2 regions of the Actinomadura monticuli genome follow, and region 2 is predicted to be linked to the other one. Evidence: riboswitches for the same ligand, from Rfam matches in the RefSeq annotation. Region 2 holds a riboswitch; the other holds the start of a gene.
The links. A riboswitch is a leader RNA that binds a small molecule or an ion and turns the genes downstream of it on or off. The one in region 2 is predicted to bind glycine.
Positions count from the first base shown of each region.

Region 1: linked by a shared signal. The riboswitch ahead of gcvT (glycine cleavage system aminomethyltransferase GcvT) and the one ahead of gcvP (aminomethyl-transferring glycine dehydrogenase) in region 2 are both predicted to bind glycine.

Region 1 covers NZ_JAXCEI010000005.1:501,967-505,360, reverse strand. Annotated here, with positions in the region: gene SM611_RS14250 (M50 family metallopeptidase) at 1-786, opposite strand, end outside; gene SM611_RS14245 (hypothetical protein) at 1,055-1,378, shown strand; glycine riboswitch at 1,429-1,524, shown strand; glycine riboswitch at 1,529-1,616, shown strand; gene gcvT (glycine cleavage system aminomethyltransferase GcvT) at 1,690-2,778, shown strand; gene gcvH (glycine cleavage system protein GcvH) at 2,892-3,281, shown strand; gene glyA (serine hydroxymethyltransferase) at 3,278-3,394, shown strand, end outside.
Region 2 covers NZ_JAXCEI010000021.1:41,760-45,153, reverse strand. Annotated here, with positions in the region: gene SM611_RS32900 (lysylphosphatidylglycerol synthase transmembrane domain-containing protein) at 1-886, opposite strand, end outside; glycine riboswitch at 1,170-1,264, shown strand; glycine riboswitch at 1,265-1,376, shown strand; gene gcvP (aminomethyl-transferring glycine dehydrogenase) at 1,436-3,394, shown strand, end outside.

The sequences.
Region 1 (3,394 bases), on a different contig from region 2:
GAGGAAGCCCACGTTCACGATCTTGTCGGGGTCGTCGAGGTCGTGCATCTGGTTGCGGATGATCGGGACGTTCAGCCGCACGTCCTGCCCGCCGCGCTGGACGGTCATCGGGACGGTCTTCCCGCCGTTGTCGCGGATCAGCACCCGCAGCTTCTCGTAGTCGCCGTCGATCTTCGTGCCGCCGAACGACACGATCCGGTCGCCCGCCTTGAGCCCGGCCTGCGCGGCGGGCGTCGGCGCCGCGTTCGCCGGGCACTGCGTCGTCTGCGACTGGCTCGCGGGCACCATGCACGGGAGGACCTCGCCGATCACCGGCTGGGACTGCTTGGTCCCGATGCCCATCAGCAGGATCGCGAAGAACATCACCGAGAGCAGCAGGTTCATCGCGGGCCCGCCGAACATGATGAGCAGCTTCTGCCACCACTTCTTGGCGTAGAAGACGCGGTCCTCGTCGCCGGGGCGGATCTCCTCCAGCGCGGCGCCGCGCGCCGACTCGATGAGGCCCTGCCACGGCCCGGTGCTGACCTGCCGGACCTGACCGGGGGCGTCGCCCTTGCGCGGCGGCAGCATCCCGATCATCCGGATGTAGCCGCCGAGCGGGATCCACTTGACGCCGTACTCGGTCTCGCCCTTGCGCCGGGACCACATCGTCGGCCCGAAACCGACCATGAACTGGGTCGTCCGCACCTTGAACAGCTTGGCGAACGAGAAGTGGCCGAGCTCGTGGAGCGCGATGGACACCAGCAGGCCGAAGAACAGGATCAGCATTCCTGCCAGGTAGACCATCCCGCTTGCCCTTCACGTCGCGCCCCCGCGCTCACCGCGGGTGATCTCCGGTAACCAACCAAAGAGTACGTGATCCGCCCGCATTCGGTTGAAGCCCGCAAGGAATCCCCGCAGCGCCCGCGGGCCGCCCCGCTTTGAGGTGGGCTGCTAAGGCGCGGCGCGGGCATTCACCCGCCGTTGACTATCCGCGCGGCGGGCCACATGCGCATCATGGGCCGTTCTCACCCCGTCATTGGAGGTACTCACCTTGAAGCGCGGACTTGTAGCGATGCTGGCCTTGACGCTCGCGCTCGGCGGATGCGGCGGCTCCGATGACGGCGGCACGGACTCGGGCGGGTCGGCGCCCTCCTCGCCGGGGGCCTCGGCGCCGTCCGGCACCTCGACCGCGAAGGGGATCACCGGCACGCCGACGCCGCCCGCGGAGTCGAAGGTGACCAAGAAGTTCAACGACTGCATGACCGACCAGGGCGTGCGGCTGCCGAGCCCGAACCCGTCGACGACGCCCGCCAAGAAGGACCTGGAGAAGATGAAGGCGGCGCTGAAGACGTGCATGCGGAAGCTGCAGCCGCCGGCGTCCTCCAACCCCGGGTGACGGCGGGTGGTCGGCGGGCAGGGGCGCTGCTAGATTGGCGGTTCAGCCGTTGATCCCGTGCGGGAGAGTCCCACGCAGCCGGTGTGGGACGCCGAAGGAGCAACTCCTCCCCGGAACCTCTCAGGCCCACGGACCGCACGGACCAGGCGACCTCTGGAAAGCGGGGACCCGGGTCCCCCGCCGAAGGTGAAAGCCCGCCCGGCAGGCGGGTGAAGCTCTCAGGCGCAGATGACAGAGGGGGAGGCACCGAGACGCCCGGTGCGCGAGTGGGACGATGGACCACATGCGCCCGTGACGAAGGAGCCGAACCCATGTCCGCCGATCCGAAGACCACCCCGCTGCACGACGTCCACCGGGACCTCGGCGCGAACATCGTCGACTTCGCCGGGTACCTGATGCCGCTGCGCTACAAGAGCGAGACGGCCGAGCACGAGGCCGTCCGCACCGGCGCCGGGCTGTTCGACCTGTCGCACATGGGGGAGATCTTCCTCTCCGGGCCCGGCGCGGGCGCCGCGCTGGACTACGCGCTGGTCGGGAACCTGTCGCCGATGCCGGTCGGCAAGGCCCGCTACACCATGATCTGCGGGCAGGACGGCGGCGTCCTCGACGACCTGATCGTCTACCGGCTCGCTGACGAGACGTGGATGGTGGTCGCGAACGCCGCCAACGCGGCCGTCGTCCGGGACGCGCTGACCGAGCGGGCCGCCGGCTTCGAGGCGGCCGTCGACGACCGGTCGGACGCGTACGCGCTGATCGCCCTCCAGGGCCCGCGCTCGCAGGAGATCCTGGAAGGGTTCACCGACGCCCCGGTGGCCGGCCTCAAGTACTACGCGATCCTCGCCGGGCGGGTCGCGGGCGCCGACGCGCTGGTCGCCCGCACCGGGTACACCGGCGAGGACGGTTTCGAGCTGTTCGTGGACGCCTCCGACGCCGTCCCGCTGTGGCGGGCGCTCGCCGCGGTGGACGGGGTCGTCCCCGCGGGCCTCGCGGCGCGCGACTCGCTGCGCCTCGAAGCGGGCATGCCGCTGTACGGCAACGAGCTGACCGCCGAGACGACGCCGTTCGAGGCGGGCCTCGGCCGCGTCGTGAAGCTGGACAAGCCGGGTGACTTCGTGGGCAGGACGGCCCTGGCGGCGCAGGCGCAGACCCCGCCGGGCCGTAGGCTCGTGGGACTGGTCGCGCGCGGGCGTCGCGCGCCCCGGAAGGGGTACCAGGTCGTCACGTCCGGCGGCACGCCGTGCGGGGTCGTGACGAGCGGCGCCCCGTCGCCCACACTGGGCAGGCCGATCGCCCTGGCCTACCTCGACAGCGGCGTCGAGGAGACGGACCTGGCCGTGGACGTCCGCGGCCGGCACGAGCCGGTGGACGTGGTCGGACTGCCGTTCTACAAGCGGTCCTAAAGAGCCCTAAGAGAAGGTTGTCCGGGGGTGTGGGGGTCGGCCCCCACCATCAATGAGAAGTTGTCGGGGGTGTGGGGGTCGGCCCGGCCCCCGCCATGACAGGAGAGAGAATCGTGAGCGTTCCGGAGCAGCTCCGCTACAGCGAAGAGCACGAGTGGGTGTCCGGCCTCGGCGGTGAGGACGGCATCGTCACCGTCGGCATCACCGCGCACGCCGCCGACGCGCTCGGCGAGATCGTCTACCTCGAGCTGCAGCCCTCGGAGGGCGACGCCGTCGAGGCGGGCGAGCCCTGCGGGGAGGTCGAGTCCACCAAGTCCGTCAGCGACCTCTACTCCCCCGTGAGCGGCGAGATCACCGCGATCAACGCCGCCGTGGTGGACGAGCCGAAGGTCATCAACGACGACCCGTACGGGGAGGGCTGGATCTTCAAGGTGCGGATCTCCGACGAGCCGGGCGACCTGCTCGACTCGGCGGCCTACGCGAAGCTGATCGAGGAAGCATGAGCCTCTACGACTCCCTCGCGACGGCCGATCCGGAGGTCGCCGAGGCCGTCGCCGCGGAGCTGCGCCGCCAGCAGACCACGCTGGAGATGATCGCGTCGGAGAACTTCGCGCCC
Region 2 (3,394 bases):
GGTCGCGGTCCAGGACGCGGATCTCCAGGTCCCAGTCGCCGTGCGCGCCCCGCCCGGCGGGGACCCGGCCGCCCGCGGGACGCCCGGCGAGGACGACGCCGTAGCGGCGGCCGGCCTCGGCGTCGTCGGCGGGGTCGTCCAGCCGCGCGCCCCGCACGGGCCGCGGCCCGAGCCGCTCCAGGGCCGCGACGACCGCCGCCCCCGTCGGCCGCGGGTTCGGCGTCCCGACGGCGTACAGGGTGCCGTGGCCGATGGCGCGGCCGAGGAAGTAGGTGGCCGCGAGCGCGGCGACCGAGGCGTAGGACGCGGTGAGCCCGGTCAGCGCCGCCAGCCCGATCATGGTCCAGGTCGCGGCCTGCCAGCGGGAGCGCCCCGCCATCCCGACCGCGCTGACGAACGCGATCACCGGGGCGATGTCGGTGTGCACGGGCGCCGTCTCGGTGCCGCCCCAGATCAGCGAGTCCAGGACGCCGCCGGGCGCCGCCCGCACCACCAGGTCGTCCAGCCCCACCGTGACGCCGAACGCGATCACGGCGGCCAGCAGCGCGATCGCGACCCGGGTGCCGTCCTTGTGGAACAGCCGCTCGACGGCGAACGCGATCGGCACCGCCAGCACCCCGAAGCTCGACACGAGCGTCGCCAGCGTCAGCAGCAGCCGGGGCGCGTGCGCGGTGCCCTGCACGATGTCGGTCTGCAGCCCGTGCGTGGTCTGCTGCGCGATCGACACCAGCAGCATCACCGCGGCCAGCCCCACCAGCGACGCCGCGAACCTGATCGCGTCGGACGGCCGGCGGATCCGGTCCGGCTGGGCGGGCTCGTCGACGGGCACCCCGGCGGCGGTGGCGCCGTGCCGCGGGCGCGCCGCGCCGTCGTGGGTCCGTGTCACGCGGTACCGCCGCCCCGGCCATCCGTCATCGTGATCAGCGTCCCAGAACCGGTCGCGCGCCGTCGAGTGCCGTCCCGGCATCCGGCCCGTCGCGCGCGCACCTCGCAGCCCCATCTCCGCCCCCATGGCCCGAGGTCCGTCTTGTCCCAGGTGAGTGAGCACATCGTACCGGCCGGTACGGTTCCGGCGCCGGAAGGACGCCCCCGTGTCCGCTCCCGGCGGCGGGGGCCGGGACGATCGACCGGGCGGGTCATTGGGTAGGGTTTCGTCCAGGACATGCCGTCGACCCTGGGCGGGAGAGATCCCACGCCGCCAGCGTGGGACGCCGAAGGGGCAACCTCCCCGGAACCTCTCAGGCAAAAGGACCGCTCGGGCGAGGCACCTCTGGAAAGCAGGCGCCGGTCCCCGCACTCGGGGGGCGGCGGCTCACCGAAGGGGAAACCCCGCCGCGCGGGTGAAGCTCTCAGGTGCCGATGACAGAGGGGGAGACGCGCCGCCGGCCCGTGCCGGCGGCGGACCTGAGCGACCGCAGCTGCCAGGAGGCTCTCCATGACCGCCCAGTTCTTCGCCCCCGTGGCCGCGCCGCAGCATCCGCGCTCCGCGTTCGCCGACCGGCACATCGGCCCGGGCCCGGACGACCAGGCCCGGATGCTGGCCGCCATCGGCTACTCCGGCGCGGAGGCGCTGGTCGACGCCGCGGTCCCCGCCGCGATCCGCACGGCCCGCTCCCTGGACCTGCCGCCCGCGCTGAGCGAGACCGCCGCGCTGGACCGGCTCCGCGAACTGGCGTCCCGCAACACCGTGCTGACGTCCATGATCGGGCTCGGCTACCACGGGACGGTCACGCCGGGCGTGATCCTGCGGAACGTCCTGGAGAACCCCGGCTGGTACACCGCCTACACGCCCTACCAGCCGGAGATCTCGCAGGGCCGCCTGGAGGCCCTGCTCAACTTCCAGACGGTGGTCGCCGACCTGACGGGGCTGCCCGTCGCCAACGCGTCCATGCTGGACGAGGGGACCGCCGCCGCCGAGGCGATGGCCCTCGCCCACCGCGTGTCCAAGCGCAAGGAGCCGGGCACGTTCCTGGTCGACGCCGACGCCCTCCCGCAGACGATCGAGGTCGTCCGGACCCGCGCGATCCCGCTCGGCATCGAGGTGGTCACCGCCGACCTGTCCGCCGGACTGCCGGACGGCGACTTCTTCGGCGTGCTGCTGCAGTACCCGGGCGCGTCCGGGGCCGTCCGCGACCTGGAGCCGGTCATCGCGCAGGCGCACGAGCGCGGCGCCAAGGCGGTCGTGGCCGCCGACCTGCTCGCGCTGACGCTGCTGCGCCCGCCGGGCGAGTCCGGCGCCGACATCGCCGTCGGGTCCGCGCAGCGGTTCGGCGTCCCCTACGGGTTCGGCGGCCCGCACGCCGGCTACATGGCGGTCGGCGAGGGCATCCAGCGGCAGCTTCCCGGGCGCCTCGTCGGCGTGTCCGTCGACGCGGACGGCGCCACCGCCTACCGGCTGGCGCTGCAGACCCGCGAGCAGCACATCCGCCGCGAGAAGGCCACCAGCAACATCTGCACGGCCCAGGTGCTCCTCGCCGTGATGGCGAGCATGTACGCGGTCTACCACGGCCCCGAGGGCCTGGCCGCGATCGCGCAGCGCGCGCACCGCCGCGCCGCCGAGATCGCCGCGGGGCTGCGCGCCGCCGGCGTCGAGGTCGTGCACGGCTCGTTCTTCGACACCGTCCTCGCCCGTGTGCCCGGCCGCGCCGCCGAGGTCGTCGCCGCCGCCCGCGAGCGCGGGATCAACCTGCGCCCGGACGGCCCCGACCGGGTCGGGATCGCCTGCGACGAGACCACGCTGCCCGGGCACGTCGCCGCCGTCCTCGCGGCGTTCGGCGCGGCGGCCGCCGACGGCGCCGAGGAGGCGATCCCGGACGCGCTGCGCCGCGAGAGCCCCTACCTGACCCACCCGGTCTTCCACGCGCACCGCTCGGAGACCGCGATGCTGCGCTACCTGCGCCGCCTCCAGGACAAGGACATCGCGCTCGACCGCTCCATGATCCCGCTCGGCTCCTGCACGATGAAGCTGAACGCCACCGCCGAGATGGAGCCGGTCACCTGGCCGCAGTTCGCGGACCTGCACCCGTTCGCCCCGGTCGACCAGGCCGCCGGGTACGTCGAGCTGATCGGCGAGCTGGAGGCCGCGCTCGCCGAGATCACCGGGTACGCGAAGGTCTCCGTCCAGCCGAACGCGGGCTCGCAGGGCGAGCTGGCCGGCCTGCTCGCCATCCGCGGCTACCACGCCTCCCGCGGCGAGGCGCACCGCGACGTCTGCCTGATCCCCTCCTCCGCGCACGGCACGAACGCCGCCAGCGCCGTCATGGCGGGGATGCGGGTCGTCGTCGTGAAGTGCGACGAGGGCGGCAACGTCGCCCTGGACGACCTGCACGCGAAGATCGCGAAGCACGGCGACCGGCTCGCCGCGATCATGGTGACCTACCCGTCGACGCACGGC